DNA from 3 places in the Lysinibacillus sp. GW247-5R2A genome. Region 1 is predicted to be linked to each of the others. Evidence: riboswitches for the same ligand, from Rfam matches in the RefSeq annotation. Region 1 holds a riboswitch; each other region holds the start of a gene.

Region 1 (6,956 bases):
AAAATTTGCGTCTGCCAATCGTAATTTTTGATACTCTCGTGCGAGTTTTCCAAGAGAATGTGCGTCAGAATTACTTACGAATGGATATGCTTGAAGCTCTTTAATATGACGTACCATATTTGTGTCAGAGCTTAACCCTAATTCAATTGCATCTATTAGCTGGGGATCAAAGACTTCGCTTAGACTGTGATGAACACCTTTGCCATATAAACTTTTAAAGGGAGTAAATACATGAGCAGGAATAAATAGCCCTCCCAACTCATGGACTTTTTGTTGCAATGTTCTTCCATCACAGTAAATTCGTTGTGAGCTTAAATGAATATTTTTCATATGCTGAGACATCCAATTTGAAAATTGCTCCATGAGCAATAATGTAGGAAAGTAAGCAAGCACATGAATGGGACCATGGCAATATTGATCATAGATTTCTATTTCTGAACCTGGAATCAGTGTCGTTTCTTGAAAACGCAGTCCACCCTCTGCCAGTTCCACGAGTTCACCTTGGTTAATCATCTCTTTCATTTCCTCTATAACCTCAGGCGAATGACAATCAATAATACCAATGATGTCTAGTCCTTTTCTTGCACTAGCAGTCTCTAATATGCGCGCTAATGTCAACGTTTTACTACCAGTAATTTTCACAGCACGTCCTTTAGCTGTACGGCCAATATGAATATGTAAATCGGCATAGAACTCCTTCATGTTCATTCACTCCTTATACGCAACTTAAAATAAAAATACCTTACATGACTGCAAGGCATTTCACATTTATTATGATGGATGATTATTGGTTGTGCTATTATTTTCCTCATAGGCCCCAGAGTTATTTGGTGGCATAGACGATGAATCATAGGCAACTAATGTGACACCCATTTTTTTCTCTAGTTCATTAATTTTCGCAAGTTGCTGTGAATCTAATTGTGCAAATTTAATGTTTTCCATTGTCATCAATCCTTTCAAACATAAAGTTCCCTGAAATTAAAACAACTATACTTACCGAAAAATGACTGACTATCAGTCATTTTTCGTTGACATTCATTTTTCTCTCCTGTAACATACTAATAAGTAAGGCAAAAGTGAGGGATATCATGTCAAAGGAAGAAAAAATTATTCAAGCAGCCATTGAAGTATTTCGAGAAAAAGGTATTGAAAAAACAAAGGTTTCAGATATCGTAAAGGCAGCTGGAATTGCACAAGGAACATTTTATCTTTATTTCCCATCGCGTCTTTCGGTTATGCCCGCTATTGCCAAAAATATGGTAGAGCGCATTATGGCTACTGTCGAAGATGGTGTTTCAGATCATAAACCCTTTGAACAGCAGCTTGAAGAAGTGGTGGAGATGATTTTCTTAATTACGAAAGAATATGGAGATATCGTCGCACTTATTTATGCGGGTATTGCACAAACTGAGCATTTGAAAGAGTGGGAAAACATCTATTCACCCTACTATGCTTGGATGAGTCATTTTTTATTAACGGCTCAGCAACAAGGAATCATTCGAGATTCCATTAATACATCGCGATCAGCCAAGCTTATCATTGGTCTAATCGAATCTGCTGCCGAACAAATTTATTTGTTTGACGATAGCAAGGATGAAACCATGCAGCAGCTTAAGCTTGAGCTTCTAGACTTTTTATATCATGCACTTGGCCTACGTCACGCATAAGTGGCGTTCTCTTTTATTCTAGAAATGACTGAATGTCAGTCATAATATTCTACTACGGAAGGAATTTATTTATGCAAAAAGAATGGATGTATGTTGGACTAACAAGTTTATTTGAATTGTTTTGGATATTCGGTTTTAATGTAGCAAATGCATGGTGGCATTGGATCATTATTGTATCTATTATCGCTGTTGATTTTCACTTCTTATCGAAGGCTTGTGAAAAACTCCCTACGGGTACTGTCTATGCAATTTTCGCTGGAGCAGGTGCAATCGGTACGACATTAATGGATATTTTTATTTTCAATGGTGATTTTAATGCAATTAAAGGGATATTCATGGTTATTTTAGTATTGGGCGTTATTGGCCTAAAATTGGCGGATAATCCATCGAAGGATTCTAGTACGACAAAAGGAGTGGATGCATAATGGGCTGGGTATTCGTTATATTAGCAGCAGTGGCGGAAATAGTCGGTGTCATTGGTTTACGCTTTTATAGTCAACATAAAACCGTACGAAATTTATTATTATACGTCGGAGGCTTTGGTTTATCCTTTGCACTTTTATATGCCTCCTTCAACTATCTACAACTAAGCATCGCCTATGTTGTTTGGGTTGGTATTGGAACTGTAGGTGCCGTGCTGGTCAATATTATGTTCTTTGGGGAATCTAAAAACCTTGCACGAATCATCAGCATTATTGCGATTATCATTGGTGTTGCAGGTTTAAAAGCGGTATCTTAATAGTAGATGACAAAGGGCGCCCTCTTACATGAAGGGACGCCCTTTTTATTAGATGGTGTTGAATGATCGTAGCAAACTAAATAGGGTTGCCCCCTCTTGCGAATTGTTCAGGGACATATGTAAGATACGGCTTACCCGTCAGTGCATGTGTTTGAATATCAGCAAATACGCCAAATACTTCTCGCAACAATGATGGTGTAAGTACTTCTTCTGGTGTACCATGGCAAACAATGCGTCCGCGCTGTAAAACATAAATTTGGTCACAGTACATAGCGGCGATATTCAAGTCATGGAGAGCGGCTACTACTGTTAGATGCAAAGTTTGAATTAAGTCCATCAGTTGAAGTTGATGTTGAATATCTAAATGATTTGTTGGTTCATCTAATATAAGTACCTGTGCTTGCTGAGCGAGTGCTCTTGCCACCATAACACGCTTCTTCTCCCCACCGGAAAGTGAGCTAAAGCTTCTTTTCGCTAGGTGCAATATGCCCGTTTGCTTCAAAGCATCTTTTACAATTTGAAAATCTTGCTCTTGATCAAGCTCTAATAGCTTTTTATGTGGAGTCCTTCCCATACTGACTAAATCATGAACAGTAAAGTCAAATAATACGGGTGTTTCTTGACTAACAACGGCTAAATTTTTTGCAATGGCTTTACTAGATTGCTTTAAAATATCTTGTTCATTTAACAAGACTGTCCCACTTTCAGGCTTTAGGAGACGATACATATTTTTAAGCAATGTCGACTTCCCACTACCATTGGGGCCAATTAATCCGACAAATTGCTTTTCCTTTATTTTTACACTTACCTCATGAAGTATTCGCTGATCGTAAATGGAGAATGATACTTGTTTTGCTTCTAATGTCATGGAAGTTAATCTCCTTCACCGAAAGAATAATTATTACGACGGAGTAACCAAATGAAAAACGGCCCCCCACAAAAGGCTGTAATAATACCGATTGGCATTTCCTGTGGAGCAATAATAATTCGAGCTAATGCATCAGCCCAAACTAAGAAAATCCCTCCCAATAAAGCACTGACCGGTATTACATATTTATAGTTAGAACCGACAATTAATCGTACTATATGCGGAATGATTAATCCCACAAATCCGATAGAACCGCTCACTGCTACAAGTACCCCCGTTAAAAGTGAGACAAGTAAAATGAGCTGTATGCGAAATTGTTGAAGATTCACCCCTAACGTTACCGCCGCCTCTTCCCCAAGTAAAAGCAAATTTAAATTTCGATAGAATAGCCATAAAAGCCCGAACACAATGAAAAAGATGGAGGAGGGAATAATAATATTATTCCATTTTGCTCCAGCTAAGCTGCCTAACATCCAAAACATAACGGACTTTAAAGCTCCCTCTTGCTTCGACATCATTAATATAAAATTAGAAATGGCCGTTAATATAAAGGAAACCGCCATCCCTGCCAATAGCAAGCGAAAAATCGAGACACGGCCACCTACGCGCGATAAGAAAAACACTAACCCAATTGCGAGCAAAGACCCTATAAAGGCTGATACAGAAAGTGCGTAGATACCTAAAAATGAAAAAGCTCCTAAAATAATTACTGAAGTTGCTCCAACTGCTGCTCCTGAAGAAATTCCTAAAATATATGGGTCTGCAATGGAATTTCGTACAAGTGCTTGAATCGCTGCCCCTGCAATGGCTAAACCCGCTCCTACAATAGCGGCAAGGATGACACGGGGGACTCTTATTTGCCAAATAATGATTTCCTGTGAGCGACTCCAATCTTGCTCTATTGAGTGTTGTATAAAGGGTAATTTCGAAAGAATTACTTTCCATACATATAATGGCGTCACCGAAACAGATCCAACCATTACAGCAAGTGTCATGGATACGATTAATATTAAAAGAAGCACTAAAGAAAATAACATAAATTTTTTATTCATTCATTAAACTCCTACTAAGATGATGAATGAAGCAATTAAATATACGTTCGCATAATGTAGGTCAGATGATCTTACTTCAGTTGGCACTCAATAAAAAAAAGGCATTTCATGCAAAAATACGCACAAAAATACCCTCGAATAAACAAAGTCAGAAAATCCAGCTATTGTCCGTAATTGCTTGCATCCTCGTGGGCATTACAGGTATTACTTATTGGCAGGTCTCCTGACTTCGATTCATCATCCTATAAATAGCCTTCCCATTTTTAACAGTGGCAAATAAACATGATAGGACTCCTCGTTACAGTTGCGGGACAGCGTCGGACTTCCACCGACTTCCCTTTTAAGCGACATTGTTTAAAATGTCACACCAATAGTATGTAAAGTTAAAAAATTATGACGATTCTATCATACAGTTTTATAGATAGTTAGTCTACAAGGAATTTCCAATACATTTGAGTTAACTAATACTTATAATATAGTTGACACATTTGTTTTTGTTTTTTACACTAACGGTAACTACTTTGAAATTAGAGGTGAAATCATGTCAACAGTATCAGAACAAAGTCATCTAAAATTAAAGACAGTAGATATCGCCTATATAGGAATATTTTCTACCCTCATGATGATCGGTGCCAATATAACTTCCTTTGTGCCCTTTATGACAGTGGGAGGAGTGCCGATAACTCTACAAACCTTTTTTGCCATTTTAGCCGGACTTATTTTGGGTAGTAGGAAGGGAGCGCTTGCCTGCACAGTCTATATGTGCATTGGGTTAGCAGGAGCACCTGTCTTTGCTCGCTTTGGTGGAGGGTTCAGTCAACTATTAAGCCCTACATTTGGATTTATTATCACTTTTATTTTAGCAGCATATGTTGCCGGTTTAATGGTAGAACGAAGTGGTACAAAGAAAAGCTATATACTAGCCGCATTCATCGCAACTGCTATCAATTATTTAGTTGGTACAAACTGGATGTTTATTGCGTATAAACTATGGGCCAGTGCGCCAGAGGATTTTTCCTATAGATTAGCATGGCTCTGGATGATTCCCCCACTCCCAAAAGATATTATCTTAGCTATTTTCGCTGGTATTTTAGCGTACCGACTACAAAAAACATTGAAAATCATGCCCATTCAATAGCGCTTCCATCCACTTCTTTAGTCAATAGACTAAAGAAGTTTTTTGTAATAATGAATGTCCATCATTTCTGCATATTTGTTTGTTACAGTAAGGGCAAATAGAAAGGAGGATCTCATATGACATTCAAGCGAAGATGGTCAGGTGGACTATTATCAGCAGTTGCTATACTTACTTTATCCGCTTGCTCTGAAGATAAAACAGAGCCTTCATCAACTTCAGATACTGCTCCTGAGACTGAGCAACAAACAGAAATGGATCACTCCACAATGAATCATTCTAGCTCAGCAGAAGTGCCAGCTACATTAATAAAAGCTGAAGATCCAGCATTTCCGGTTGGAAGTACCGCTATGATGACAGATGGGCATATGGAGGGGATGAAGGGTGCCGAAGCGACGATTGTTGGTGCCTATAAAACTACAGCCTATATCATTTCTTATGATCCAACATCAGGTGGCAAACGTGTAGAGAATCATAAATGGATTATCCATGAGGAATTATTGGATGTTGGGGAAGCACCACTGTCCCCTGGTACAGAGGTAAAAACGACCGCTACTCATATGGAAGGCATGAAAAACGCAACCGTCCGCATTGAAGAAGCTGTACCAACCACAGTTTATATGGTTGATTACACTTCAACCACGAATGGTGAAGCAGTGAAAAATCATAAATGGGTAACAGAAGATGAGTTAACAGCGCAATAATTCGAACAACCTCTCCCAGTATATTTGGCAGAGGTTGTTTTCTAGTTTTTATGTTCTAAAGGCTTTCGGTCCGCAAACTTATGCCATTTATAGCCGATTCCCCAAACGGTTTGCAAGTAATCATCAGCAGGAAAGCCACTTTTCCTTAATTTTTCTCGTAAATTACGGACATGGGAATCGATAGTGCGATCCTCAATGGATACATGATAACCCCAAACTGTGTTAATAAGATGTTCTCTTGAAAACACTTTATTTTGATAATCTAGAAATAAGGACATCATGGAGAATTCTTTTGGTGTTAATGGGATTGCCTCTTGTTGAAAATACAACTCAAAGGATTCTTTATCTAAGCGTAACCCCTCAAAGACAACCACCTTGTTTTCTATCTTGGTTCTCCTTAATACAGCATGTATACGTGCTAATAGCTCTTCCTCATCAAAAGGCTTTACTATATAATCATCTGCCCCATGGTTTAAACCTTTTACAATATCTGAATGCTCTCCTTTAGCCGTAAGCATGATGATAGGCACATGCCAAAACTTCCTGATTTCTTCACACACTTGAAATCCATCCATCTCTGGCATCATAATATCCAAAAGAACTAAATCCACATGCTCTTCCTCTAGATAAATGAGCGCATCTTGAATGGAAGACATTGCTCTACATTGAAAACCCGGCTCTAAGTAAAGAGTCAATAAATCTAACATTCTTGGTTCATCGTCTATGCATAAAATGGTTTTCATCCGCTCCTACTCCTTTAAACGATAATTCAAAAACAGTCCCTTTATTTA
Region 2 (6,956 bases), on a different contig from region 1:
GAAAGTTATTTAGTGTAAGACTTTGCATATCAACCAGTTTCCCTTGATACTTTACCGTAAACCAAGGTAAATATTTTTGGACAGGGTCAGTCATTGAGAGCAGCCCTTGCTCTTCCAACAGCAAAATTCCAATACCGGTAAAAGCTTTACTGACCGAGGCTAACTCATAGAGTGTATTTTCACTTGCAGGCAACCCGTTTTCACGGTCTGCAAGCCCTGAAGAAAAGTAGTGCACTTCATCATCAGCAAGGATAGAGATTGACATGCCTGGCACACCTGATATATGACGGGCATCATCTAGCAACGCTTGGATTGCCGCAGATTTCGAATCTGACAACGCATAACTTGGTGTTGGGAATCCTGAGAGTAATATAAATAACGTAAATACAAAAACAATAATCTTCTTCATAAACCCTCCTTTTTGAAAAGTTATAAGGGAATAAAACCAATAAGCAATTAGTACAACTACTAAACTAAGTTTTAATTTACCTTTCTATTCACCTATATAATATCAAGTAATTGTCAAAAGTTACACTCCACGAACAGATGTATTACTTCAATAAGAAACGATCTTCAACAATTGGGCGCTATTTCTGTAGAATTGAATTAAAGTTGCGACGAAACACCTCTTTGAAACCGAATAGGAGAGCAACATTTCAAATAATGTTCCTTGATATAATTCTCTATGTAATATAACTATGTTTGAACAAGGAGATGGAAGCATGAGTAAGTTAACAGGTAAAATCGCTTTAGTTACAGGATCAAGTCGAGGAATTGGCCGCAGTATTGCATTGCGTCTGGCACAAGAGGGGGCCTTTGTCGTCGTTCATTACGGGAAAAGACGTAATGAGGCAAAAGAAGTTGTTGACAAGATCAAACAAAGCGGAGGGAATGCTTGCGCGATTGGCGCTGACCTTAGTACTCTAGATGGTATTCAAAATTTATTTACTACTTTGGATGATACAATCCGGGAGTATATGGGTGGTAGTGGATTCGATATTCTTGTCAACAATGCTGGAATTGGTCAAATTATCAGTTTAGAAGAGACGACGGAAGAATCATTTGACGAGGTAATGAACATTAATGTAAAAGCACCACTTTTTATTACTCAGCAAGCTTTGCCACGTTTAAAAGATGGGGGGCGTATTATTAATATTTCATCCTTTGTGACACGTGCAGCTTCACCAAGTGTCTTCACGTACAGTATGTCCAAAGGTGCTATCGACACATTTACGCGTCTTCTAGCCAAGGAACTGGGGAGCCGTAATATTACGGTAAACGCCATCCAGCCTGGAATTATTAATACAGAAATGAATGCTGATACTTTGGAAAACCTGGATGGACAAAAATATGCGGCTGGTCTTTCAATTTTCAATAGATGGGGAGAACCCGAGGATGTGGCAGATATCGCCGCCTTTCTTGCTTCCTCAGACAGCCGTTGGGTAACAGGTCAATTACTCGATGCAAGTGGAGGATCTCATCTATAGAATAGTATAAGAAGTTACTAGGAATGAACTCTGTATTGGGCAGGGCTCATTCCTTTTAATGTCCCTTTCATCCGTTTGTTCGTGTAAATAGTAAATGTAATTCTGAAGTGAAATGTTCCATACTTTCAGAGTTTAATACTCGTGCTTTTCTGAAATAAGGAAAGCCTCTTTCTTCATTAAAAAAGCCATGAGTAGAATGAGATGTATTGAGATAACCGGGCAGAGAAGTTCATTCATCTGCCTGAACATAATGATAAAAAAGTATAGATGATTTTTTCTCGAATGAACTAAATCTAATACTGATGTAGGCTGTTACGTAGTTGTAATGAACATATACTTAGGTTGAAAGGAGGTATTTATTTATGACACAAACATCTAGAGCGATTCCTGGTGCCGCAGTCCGCGGAACGGCATCTGGTGTATTTTTTATGGCGTTTTTTGGTACTCTGTGGGCGTACACGGGAATTATGGGATTGCACGGCTGGGGAGTTCCATTATTGTTAGTTACTGCTGTTGCCATAAGTATAGCGCTGTTCATCGGCGGTTTTTCATTAATACGCGCATCGAGAGAATTGACGAATCAGGTTTCAAAAACAGACTTAAGGCAGGGGAAGCGTACATCGTTTTGGTTTAACATCATTTTTGCGGCAGAGGGTTTGGCTATAGCCATTACAATTGCTGTTTGTAACGTTACTCGTCACCCTGAACTTATACCTGTCGTAATAGCTCTTATTGTCGGTGTTCATTTTTTCCCATTAGCACCTCTGTTTCAAGTTAGACTCTACTATTTTACCGGCACACTCCTTTGTTTACTTGCTATTATGACATGGTTATTTGTACCTGCAACAGTCACACTGGGGGAACATCAGATCAATGCATTTATGTCTGTAGTGGGCTTTGGCTCTGCCCTGATCTTGTGGGGAACTGGTCTTGCAATATGGCTAATGGGCAGAAGGTTGCTAGGTATCGTCCTAAAATAAGTGAGAAGGAACTTTACACCGAAAAAATAAAATATGTATTCAGCTAATAGTATGTATTACTTTAACAAGCAAAAGACAAATCAGCTTCTTTATTACTGAAAAGGGGTAAATAGGTGAATAACACATATAAATGAGGGTTGGATATTTATGCTTCCCCAAATAGAAAAACCCCTCACATCTAATTAAGGGGTCTCTCAAAAATTAATTCAAAATAAGCTGCGGAACCATATCCTTTAGTTGAAGGAGCAAAAATTTGAACAAATCTCCATCCTTCAGATGCGTATTGGTGAATTATATTTTGATAATCTTCTTTTGGTTTACTACCCCAAGCATTTAGTTCCACTTTAACGAAATGGTATTCGTACATTATGATCACCTCTAGAAATAGTTGACTTAATTAATTTACGAAGAAAGTAGAAGATAGTTTCATAATTAGATTTTTAATTGGAATAAACGACCAAAGCCAATATTGAGTTTTGAATATTGAGTTGGAGATAAACTCATCACTGTTTATTCAACAATCAGGCGCTTTTCGTAATAAGGAAAGCGTCTATATTCATGGCAATGGCCAGATTGTGGAGCATCTTGTTAAGTGATTTGGATTTTTTTGTTAAAGTATAGTTGAGTTTGTGAAGAATTGTTTTTAAACTAAAGGAACAGATAGTTCAACAAGAGTTTACGTATCAAAAAGCTAGAAAGAGACTGAAAGGAATATTACTAATGATTAATAACTTTATTGAAAACATTCAATCGCTTTATTCGGACCTTTCCATTGAAGACATTTATCCTAATGAAATTGGACAGAATAATGATGTGTTTATTGTAAACAAATCTTTGGTATTTAGGTTTCCAAAATATAAAATTGGAATCAATCAATTAAAAAGAGAGACGGAAATTTTAAAATACATTAAAGGTACCATTTCAACTCCTATTCCGAATCCAATTTATCAATCTTTTGAAGAGTTAGAACCAGGTAAAGTCTTCACCGGATATCATCTAATAGATGGTGTTCCTTTGTGGAAGGAAAGTTTAATAGGTGTGAAGCGTGTTGATTTAGTTAAAGGGTTGGCAAAGCAACTTGTTTCTTTTCTTGTAGAACTTCATTCTATATCAGGAGAAAAAGCAAGTCGAGATTTGAAACTAAAGGTTCGTAATCCTCATGAAGAGATGTATAACTTGTATAATAAGATTCAAAATAAATTATTTCCTTTTATGAGAAAAGACGCTCAACAGGAAATCTCACAATCTTTTGAAACGTTTTTAAATGGGAAGGCATTCTCCAATTTAGATATAACACTTATACACGGAGATTTCGGAGCATCTAACATTTTGTGGGATCCAGAAACAAGGATGATTTCTGGGATAATAGACTTTGGTGGGTCGGGTTTAGGAGATCCAGCGTATGACTTTGCTGGAATACTTTCTAGCTATGGTGAGGATTTTTTTGATATGTGTATTAACCTATACCCTAATGGTCATGAAATATCTGAACGAGTTAAATTTTATAAAAGTACATTTGCTTTACAAGAAGCATTGCACGGGATTGAAAATGGAGATAGACAGGCTTTTGAAGCTGGAATTAAAGATTATAAATAGTTCGCTTGCACAATTAATGTGGAATTAGTTCAATTAATATAAGGCATTTTCACTAAGATCCAAATTGTTGGCAATTTAAAACAGAGTAAATAGATAAATTTTTATGTAAAAACAATTTCTACTATTCTGAAATATATGGTATAGTAGGGGCATAACTGAATAGAGTGTAAGAAATGGTGCCAGATGAAAGTCTGGCTTAAAAGGGAAGTCGGTGCAAATCCGACGCTGTCCCGCAACTGTAATTCGGAGCAAATCACAAAGGCCACTGGGAAACCGGGAAGGCTGTGAGGCGTGTTGATGAGAAGCCAGGAGACCTGCCAATTTCTAGTACACACCAAATACCTACGTGGAAATAGGTGGTGAATAGTGACCAAAAAGGCACTGTGCGATAACAAAAGATTTTGCGAAAATTCTACTTTTTCGTATTGTTTTTGTCTTAATAATTTTACCAAGCAGCCATTTTCCGAGAAGGGGAATGGCTTTTTTTCATGCTACTATTCTGTATTCCAAAGCAAAATCCACTGGTTTTCATATAGAGCCACTGAATCTAGCATGGGATGACACAAATTTGTAAGAGCCAGTAACCATAAACTTATTGATGAAGGGGAGATTAAATATGACTTATACTAGTACACTCATTGGCTATCCATATATCGGAGATGATCGTGAATGGAAGAAGGCGTTAGAAGCATTTTGGCGTCAAGAACAAATGGAAGAGGATTTTCAGGCAACCCTAAAAAGTATTCGGTTATCTCGGATTGAAAAGCAGCTACAATCTGGCATCGATATAGTGACAGTGGGAGATTTCACATTGTACGATAGAATGTTGGATACAGCCTTAATGTTTGGCTTAGTACCCAAGCGCTTTAACTGGCAAGGTGGAAGGGTAGATTTACATACCTACTATAGTGTAGCGAGAGGTAATCCTTCAGCAGTAGCTAGTGAAATGACCAAATGGTTTAATACCAACTATCACTACATTGTTCCTGAATATGAAGGGCAACTGTTGCAACTAACAGAAAATAAGGTATTGGCCGACTTTATAGAGGCAAAAGAAGCGTTCGGTATTATTGCGAAGCCGACACTTATTGGCCCCTATACATTTTATAAGCTAACTAAGGGCTACAATAAATTAACGCAGGTTGAATATTTAGTAGCGCTATTACCTCTCTATGCTCAGATTATTCAAGAATTAGTAGATGCAGGAGCTCAGTGGATTCAATTAGAAGAGCCTTCTTTAGTGACGACACTTGACTCAGCAGAACGGAAGCTAGTACAGGAAATCTATGCTCAGTTAGCGACAACTGTTCCAGCAGCAAAAATAATGCTACAAACATATTTTGAAGCATTATGCTCCTATGAAACATTGATTACTTTGCCTGTCGAAGGGTTTGGTTTAGATTTTGTACATGGCTATAAAGGGAATATGGAGTCACTTCGACAATTTGGTTTCCCTCAGGATAAAGTTTTAGCTATAGGTATTGTTAATGGTCGTGATATATGGCGTACGAACCTAGCGGAGGCTAACGCCACGATTCAAGCTATTGAAAAGCTTAGCGATGCGAAGGAATTGTGGATTCAACCTTCAAGTAGCCTTCAACATGTACCAATATCTACTTCACTTGAAAAGAAGCTGGACCCTGTTCTCAAACAAGCACTGGCGTTTGCTGATGAAAAAATGGAAGAGATTATGGAGCTCACTAAATATAGAAAAAATCAAGACGGAACGCTACGTCATAATTTCTCAGCAAGTATGAAGGCCATTGAAGCACTAAAAAATCATTCGATTCGTCAAAATAAAATGATCCAGCAAGCCTCTCAATCCGTATCAACAAAGGATTTTGAGCGACATAGTGATTTTAGTCAACGTCAAAAAATACAGCAGCAGGCGTTAGGTCTGCCACTATTCCCAACAACGACAATCGGCAGCTTTCCTCAATCTGATGAGGTGAAGAGAAATCGTAATGCTTGGCGAAAGAAGCAATTGTCGAATGATGACTATGAAGCATTTATTGAACTGGAAACAAAGCGCTGGATTCACTTGCAGGAGGATCTTGATATGGACGTACTAGTTCATGGAGAATTTGAGCGGACAGATATGGTCGAATATTTCGGTGAGAAATTGACGGGCTTTGCCTTTACTGAAAAAGCATGGGTCGTTTCATATGGCTCTCGCTGTGTGAAGCCTCCGATAATTTATGGAGATGTTGCATGGTCTTCAGCCATTACCGTGAAAGAGTCTGCGTATGCTCAAAGCTTAACGAAGCGCTTTGTCAAAGGGATGCTGACGGGACCAGTGACCATTTTAAATTGGTCCTTTGTACGTGATGATATTTCTCGGAAAGATGTCGCTTATCAAATTGCATTAGCACTTCGCAAGGAAGTGGAAGCACTTGAAGCGGCAGGCATCTCCATTATTCAAGTGGATGAACCAGCACTTCGAGAAGGGTTACCTCTTCGTAAAGAAGAATGGGGGGCTTACTTAGATTGGGCGGTCAATGCCTTCAAGCTTGCTACATCGAGTGTTAAGGATGAAACACAAATTCATACACATATGTGTTATTGCGAATTTAACGATTTCTTAGAACCCATTAGCGCGCTAGATGCAGATGTGATTTCCATTGAAACATCTCGTAGCCATGGAGAGCTAATTTCTTCCCTTCAAGTAAATCCTTATACAAAAGGAATCGGATTAGGTGTTTACGATATTCATAGCCCACGTGTGCCGAGTGAAGGCGAAATGTTAACCATTATGAAAGATAGTTTACAAGTTCTAGACAAACATCAATTTTGGGTTAATCCTGACTGTGGCTTAAAAACAAGGAAAGAGCCAGAAACAATCGCGGCTTTAGCTAATATGGTAGCTGCTACTAAAATATTACGTCAGGAAGTG
Region 3 (6,956 bases), on a different contig from region 1:
CATTGATAATAACGGCATAGTTCGTCTAATTTCACGACTCATTTAAGTCCTCCTCCAATACCCGCTTATCATATAACGAAATTTTTTCACTGTCAACCAACCATGTAAGGTTTCCTAACATGGTTGGCACTATTTTTTTCAATCCGAGAGAAAATTGTAAAAAACTATTCAAATTTACGGTTTGTCCATTTCCTCCTCTCTATTTTTGAATAGCTTGTACCGCACTACAAATAGCAAATTTTACATGCTCATATGTTAGTCCACCTTGTATAAAGGCTGTAAAAGGCGGACGTATTGGACCATCTGCTGTAAGCTCTATGCTAGAGCCTTGAATAAATGTTCCCGCTGCCATAATGACATCATCTTCATAGCCTGGCATATAGGCTGGTTCTGGTGCGTAATGAGCATTAATTGGCGAGTTGGCTTGTATTTCCCGACAAAAGGCGATCATTTGCTGTGCGGTTTGGAAGGAAACCGATTGTATTAAATCTGTCCGATGTGCCTGGTAACTTGGAGATGTATTCATCCCGATTTCCTCTAGCATAGCTGCCGTAAAAATGGCCCCCTTTAACGCTTGTGATACAACATGCGGAGCTAGGAAAAATCCTTGATAAAAATCACCTAATGTATTTAATGTCGCTCCTGCTTCTGCCCCAATTCCTGGTGATGTCATCCGGTACGCACATTTCTCCACTAAATCTGCTCTGCCTGCAATATAGCCACCAATTTTCGCTAATCCTCCACCAGGATTTTTAATGAGGGAGCCCGCCATTAAATCAGCACCAATCTCTGTAGGCTCTTGCTTTTCTACAAATTCACCATAGCAATTATCAACAAAAATAATGGCCTCTGGTGCTAGCTCACGAATGTTTGCACACATATTAGCAATTTCTGCGATCGAAAAGGATGGACGTGTTGCATACCCTTTTGATCGTTGAATGGCAATCATTTTCGTCTTTGCTGTTATGGCCCCTTTCACACCGGCCCAATCGATGGTTTGATTATCCAGTAAATCAACATGTGAATAACCGATTTGATAATCTTTAAGGGAGCCTGTATCTTTGTCACCACCATCAACAATGGATTGTAACGTATCATAGGGCTGACCAGAAATATAAAGCAGCTCATCACCAGGACGTAGCACACCGAATAGACTAAGCGTAATTGCATGTGTCCCTGAAATTATTTGCGGTCGAACAATGGCAGCTTCTGCTCCAAACACCTCTGCATAGACACGCTCTAAATTATCGCGTCCCTCATCGTCATAGCCGTAGCCATTGGATGGGTGTAAATGATAATCACTAACTTGATGTTTTCGAAATGCCGCTAGCACTTTTTGCTGGTTGTAAAACGCCATCTCTTCCACCTGAGCATGAAAAGGTCTCACTCTCTCTTCTATTGTTGCCGCTAAAGATAGCGTCGATGCTGATAAATTAGATGTAAACGTCATTCTTTTCTTCTCCATTTCACAATTGTCATGCATATATTCCGTAAACTTGATTCCATATCTAAATGAACCTCGATATTCCTAGAATTCCCTCATCGTCTACTTGTAATGAACGCTTATGACAGATGTTTTTCTTTATTTCATTAACATCTTATCAATTTGTATAGGTCCCTGTAAAACTTGCCTATTGTTTCTCAGCGAAATTTACGCTAAGCTAATGTGCGGACTTATTTCAAGAAGAGTATTTAATGATGAATTTTGGCTATTAAATTCATAGATTTTGTTACTTACAGGATCTTTCTGCTTTAGGAATGAGATTCATTTATTTATAGAAGGGGTGAAAGGGATGGCTTGGGAAGTTTTTAGTATTATTGGTACAATTGCCTTTGCTATTTCTGGGGCAATTATTGCAATGGAAGAGGAATACGATTTATTCGGTGTTTATATACTCGGTATCGTCACTGCTTTTGGCGGAGGGGCTATTCGAAATTTACTTATCGGGCTACCTGTCACGACATTATGGGGACAGGATATGATGTTTCAAATTGCACTTGCTGCCATTACCATATTTTTTATTTTTCCTCATCATTTGATTCAACACTGGCATCGTTGGGGCAATTTTACAGATGCAATTGGCTTATCAGCATTTGCTATTCAAGGCGCACTCTACGCCGTAAAGCTAAATATGCCGATTAGCGCTGTCATTGTTGCTGCGGTCTTAACTGGGTCAGGTGGTGGTATCGTGCGTGATTTATTAGCTCGACGAAAACCACTTGTTCTTCGTGACGAAGTCTATGGTGTTTGGGCTGCTCTCGCAGGGCTCGTTATTGGATTTGAAGTTTTTACAGGAGATATCTTCCTTTATATTTTATTTGCGGTAATAACAGCCTTACGTATTCTTTCCTATATGATGAAATGGCGTTTACCTTTGCGAAGGTTGAATCGGGCATAGAGTCTATCATTGTTTATATAAGCGCAAATGGTTTCTTAACTATTTGCGCTTATTTTTTTTCAGTAACTATTTAGCCAAAAGATTCATTGCTTCTTCCAGCGTCACCATATTTTTCATCATTGAGCAAGCAGCATCTAATAGAGGAAAGGCTAAGGCTGCACCGGAACCTTCTCCTAGCCGCATATTCATGTGCAGCATGGGCTCTACTCCTAGTAATTCAGCAGCAATTTTAGCCCCTGGCTCCTCCGATGCATGAGACGGTATAATAAAGTCCTTTACTTTCGGTTCAATGTGATAAGCAATAAGTGCAGCAATAGTTGAAATAAATCCATCAATCACAACAGGTTTTCGGTGACTTGCGGCTGCAAGGATTATACCAGCCATAGCTCCAATCTCTAGCCCTCCAACTTTAGCTAGAACATCAATAATATCGTTAGGATTGGGTTTGTTGAGCGTAATTGCTTTTTCAATGACCGCTGCTTTATGAGCAATTCCTCCTTGACCAACGCCTGCTCCAAACCCTGTTATTTCAATTGGGTCATAGCCAGTCAAAACAGCTAAAATCGCAGTACTTGGCGTTGTATTACCAATGCCCATCTCACCTGTTCCAAGTAGATTGGCTCCTTTTATGATTTCATCTGTTGCCACACGAATCCCCACTTCAATAGATTGAATGGCCTCCTCTCTAGACATAGCAGGGCCTTGTGCCATGTTATCTGTACCATATTTTACTTTTTGAACGATTACGCCCGCATTGAGTGGAAGATCATCCCTTACGCCAACATCTACCGTTACAACCTTCGTATTCGTCACACTTGCAATCGCACAAACACCTGTACCTCCTTTTGGAAAATTTAATGTTTGAAATAAAGTAACATCTTGTGGGTTCGTCGTCACACCTTCCTTACAAACTCCATGATCTGCTGCACAGACAATCATCACCTTTTGATCAATCACCGGATATAATTGTCCTGTAATCCCAGAAAGTTGCACAGCAATGGACTCTAATTTACCTAGGCTACCTGGCGGCTTACAAAGAATATCTATTCGCTTCCTTGCTTGCTCCCTACTATTTTTATTAGCGCCTTGAATGTTTTGAATTGTGTCATGTAATAATTGCATTGTCATTTCTCCTCTCGTTCTTCATGAAGACAAAATAAAAAGCCTGTAGTTTATTGTCATGACAAATAAACTACAGACTTTTCCATCATCTATATCCTCTTCAAGCAAATAGGCAGGTCTCCTGGCTTAAGTTCAACATTTCATAGTACCTTCCCAGCAATGAGCTAGTGGTTTTCACTATTAAACTCCCTTTTACAGTGGCGGGTCCGCTAAAGCTTTTCACTTTATTCCCTATTCTCCCTTAATGGGCACCTAATGCTTATATTAAACTATTTTTAATCTACGACAGTATATTTCTTCTGTCAATATTTGAATGTGATACTTGTATGTCTATTCTTTTTCTAGCTCACTTAGCAATGTTGACCCTAATAATAGGACCGCTCCTATTATTTGTAGAAGCGTCATTTTTTCTCCAATAATCATCGTTGAAATAACTAATGATGTCAGTGGATCTATATAGCTAAGAATGGCTATACTTTGCCCTTTCAGCTTTGACATGCCCCAAAAGAACAATAAAAATCCTACCCCTGCATGGACAATACCTAATGTCATTAATAATAGGACTGACTTAACACTGAGTGTCATAACCTGAAACTCTGTTGTTCCAAGTATATAAAAACAAAGGAAAAAAGCTGCTAAAGATAGTTGAATAATTGTATTTTCCGGTTCTTTTAAGCCACATATACATTTATTTGTAAATGTTAGAGCTGTATAAAAGCATGCAGCGATAAGACCGTAGACAATGCCCATAAAATGTTTACTGTCTCCCATGCCTTGACTTTGGACAATCAAAAATAGCCCGATAATGGCCACACAGACATACAGAATTTTTCTGCCAACTAGCTTCTCCCTTAAGATCATTGGAGATAAACAGATAACTAGTACTGGTGCAAAATAATAACTGAGTGCAGCATTAGCAATTGTTGTTTCTTTATAAGCCTGAAATAAGAAAATCCAATTCCCACATAAGGCACCACTAGAAAGAATTAATTTCCACTTATTTTTGAGAATACTTATTTTCGTTAAACTTTCCTTTTTATAAATAAAAATCACTATCAAAAAACAAGCACCAATTAAGCTCATCCAAAAAGCGATTTCACTTGAAGACAAAGGGATATACTTGGCAAAAACACCAACTGCGCCAAAAATAATCATGGATAATACAAACGCTAATTTTCCGCTCATTACAATTCCTACTTTCTACGTATAAGTATTAACCTACACAGTAGAATCTAGTGAAAATGAGCAAACTGTTATTGTATGCCTTAACAGTAGATTCTACTGAAAAGACATTGTTGGGGGTGCTATTGAACGAAACATACAAAATCCCTCCTTCATCGATATAATTGTAACATATTTCTGAAAATTATAGAGTACGATTTATAGATAAAGGGAAAAGGGAAAAGGAAACGCAAATTACTTCATAGGTAAGAACAAAATTTTCTTTTAAGGAGGAGTTAGAATGAATGCAAGAGAATTAAGAAACGCTATTGCAGAGACTTGTGAAAATTATGATAGTCATTACGCTCAGTTAGTGAAACCGATTAATCAGTTATTAATGAATGTTGATGCTTCCATCAGTGAGGAAACAGCGTATGTCATTATGGAAAATTTGAAATTATTTTATAGTGGAGATAAATACATGGCGGAATGTCATTTCGATGAGAGTGAAAATTTCTTAAAGGATGGCATTGAGCTTTTACAAAAGGGAGATCTTGCGAATGGCGCTTTACAAATATACGGTGCTGGTTTAAATTTTGCCAGCTATGCCTCAAAGGTTCGCGGCCAAAAAAATGTGAACCCGTACATGAACTTTGAAAAAAACTTTAGCCTCATCATGGACTCACTCCAAAAATAAGCATATGAAAAAAGAAAGAGTATACGCTCTTTCTTTTTTCATTATGTCATTATTTAAATTCTAATTCGCCATCATAAGCTAACATGCCGCCTTCAAGGTTTGTTACATCAAATCCTTGTGCCTCTAAATAAGAACAAGCATTAGCTGAACGGCCACCAGCCTTACAAACGATAATATATGGCTTAGTTTCATCTAATTCCTCTAGACGTTCTGGGATTGTCCCAAGAGCAATGTGCTGAGCACCAGGAATCATGCCATGTGCAACTTCATCCTCTTCACGTACATCAATAATATATAGGTCTTCATTTGCATCTAATAGTTCTAATAATTGTGTTGTTTCCAATGATTTCATCAAACTCGTCCTCCAAATATCTATTTCCTCTATCATTATAGCCTGTAGAAAAAAAAACAGCCAGTGTGAAGAACACACTAACTGTTTAACAATTTTTTTAAGCTTCTGTCTCTAAAAATTCTATTTGTTTAGCTGGAACGAATGTAGAAATGGCGTGCTTGTAAATCAGGTGCTGCTTATTTTCAGCATCCAATAATAAAACTGTAAAATTATCATATGATTTCACAGTCCCTTTTAACTGAAATCCGTTTAATAGAAATACAGTTACAAAAACACTGTTTTTACGTAGTTGGTTCAAGAACGTATCTTGCAAGTTGATTGATTTCATCAAATAGCCTCCCTACTAACTTTCTACCTCTTCATTCCTATAGTAGCACGTTCTACCAATTTATCAATTAGTAATTTTTAGAAATTTTTCTTTAATTTTATAATTGCTCATCTGTCATCACAAAATGGACATCCATTTTATTGCGGAAATAAGTAAGTTGCCTTTTCGCATAGCGACGAGAGTTTTGTTTTAAGCTGTCAAGAGCGCCTTCTAGCGAACATTTCCCATCTAAATAATCATATAATTCCTTATAACCAATGGCTTGTATAGACTGCACACCTCGGATATTTTGTTGCCATAGCCCTCTGACCTCTTCTAAAAGACCATTCTCCATCATCAAATCGACACGGCGGTTAATACGGTCATAAAGCATGTCTCGCGACATATTTTGACCTAGCCCTAAGATCAAGTGATTATAGAGAGGCACTTCACCTCGATTTTGAGCTTCAGCTGCCTTCGATACACCGCTTAATTCTAGCATCTCTAGTGCGCGAATGACTCGACGTGTATTATTTGGATGAATGGCCTCGGCAGTTTGAGGGTCTAGTTGTTTTAATTTTTCGTGCATGGCCTCAGGACCAAGCTTCGCTAATTCATCATAATAGGCTTGGCGTGCTGCCTCGTCCACTTTTTCATCAGTAAATTGAAAATCAAACAGAACAGCTTGTACATATAAGCCTGAGCCACCTACTATAATTGGTAGCTTATGACGAGCTTGTATGTCAGCAATTTTCGCTCTTACTAGCTTTTGATAATCGGCCACTGAAAATGATTCTGTCGGCTCCAGAAAACTTAGTAAATGATGAGGGACTCCCTCCATCTCTTCTTCCGTAATTTTCGCCGTACCTATATCTAATCCTTTATAAACTTGCATGGAGTCACCGTTAATGATCTCTC

What was found. A riboswitch is a leader RNA that binds a small molecule or an ion and turns the genes downstream of it on or off. The one in region 1 is predicted to bind cobalamin.
Region 2: it holds a riboswitch for cobalamin, as region 1 does, so the genes downstream of both, metE (5-methyltetrahydropteroyltriglutamate--homocysteine S-methyltransferase) here and AC07YC_RS20110 (FecCD family ABC transporter permease) in region 1, are expected to answer to the same signal.
Region 3: it holds a riboswitch for cobalamin, as region 1 does, so the genes downstream of both, cobT (nicotinate-nucleotide--dimethylbenzimidazole phosphoribosyltransferase) here and AC07YC_RS20110 (FecCD family ABC transporter permease) in region 1, are expected to answer to the same signal.

The regions. Positions count from the first base shown of each region.
Region 1 covers NZ_JBWKZL010000015.1:40,978-47,933, forward strand. The annotation lists gene AC07YC_RS20080 (endonuclease Q family protein) at 1-702, opposite strand, end outside; gene AC07YC_RS20085 (hypothetical protein) at 772-942, opposite strand; gene AC07YC_RS20090 (TetR/AcrR family transcriptional regulator) at 1,086-1,667, shown strand; gene AC07YC_RS20095 (DMT family transporter) at 1,739-2,092, shown strand; gene AC07YC_RS20100 (DMT family transporter) at 2,092-2,406, shown strand; gene AC07YC_RS20105 (ABC transporter ATP-binding protein) at 2,483-3,274, opposite strand; gene AC07YC_RS20110 (FecCD family ABC transporter permease) at 3,280-4,326, opposite strand; cobalamin riboswitch at 4,523-4,713, opposite strand; gene AC07YC_RS20115 (biotin transporter BioY) at 4,868-5,464, shown strand; gene AC07YC_RS20120 (YdhK family protein) at 5,581-6,165, shown strand; gene AC07YC_RS20125 (response regulator transcription factor) at 6,207-6,908, opposite strand; gene AC07YC_RS20130 (sensor histidine kinase) at 6,880-6,956, opposite strand, start outside.
Region 2 covers NZ_JBWKZL010000002.1:168,229-175,184, reverse strand. The annotation lists gene AC07YC_RS04490 (serine hydrolase domain-containing protein) at 1-409, opposite strand, end outside; gene AC07YC_RS04485 (SDR family NAD(P)-dependent oxidoreductase) at 723-1,487, shown strand; gene AC07YC_RS04480 (DUF7010 family protein) at 1,850-2,467, shown strand; gene AC07YC_RS04475 (DUF4177 domain-containing protein) at 2,646-2,834, opposite strand; gene AC07YC_RS04470 (aminoglycoside phosphotransferase family protein) at 3,188-4,063, shown strand; cobalamin riboswitch at 4,221-4,399, shown strand; gene metE (5-methyltetrahydropteroyltriglutamate--homocysteine S-methyltransferase) at 4,680-6,956, shown strand, end outside.
Region 3 covers NZ_JBWKZL010000001.1:430,389-437,344, forward strand. The annotation lists gene AC07YC_RS02140 (MerR family transcriptional regulator) at 1-42, opposite strand, end outside; gene AC07YC_RS02145 (methionine gamma-lyase family protein) at 200-1,450, opposite strand; gene AC07YC_RS02150 (trimeric intracellular cation channel family protein) at 1,794-2,399, shown strand; gene cobT (nicotinate-nucleotide--dimethylbenzimidazole phosphoribosyltransferase) at 2,466-3,521, opposite strand; cobalamin riboswitch at 3,616-3,791, opposite strand; gene AC07YC_RS02160 (DMT family transporter) at 3,852-4,706, opposite strand; gene AC07YC_RS02165 (hypothetical protein) at 4,984-5,379, shown strand; gene AC07YC_RS02170 (rhodanese-like domain-containing protein) at 5,429-5,731, opposite strand; gene hfq (RNA chaperone Hfq) at 5,829-6,059, opposite strand; gene miaA (tRNA (adenosine(37)-N6)-dimethylallyltransferase MiaA) at 6,157-6,956, opposite strand, start outside.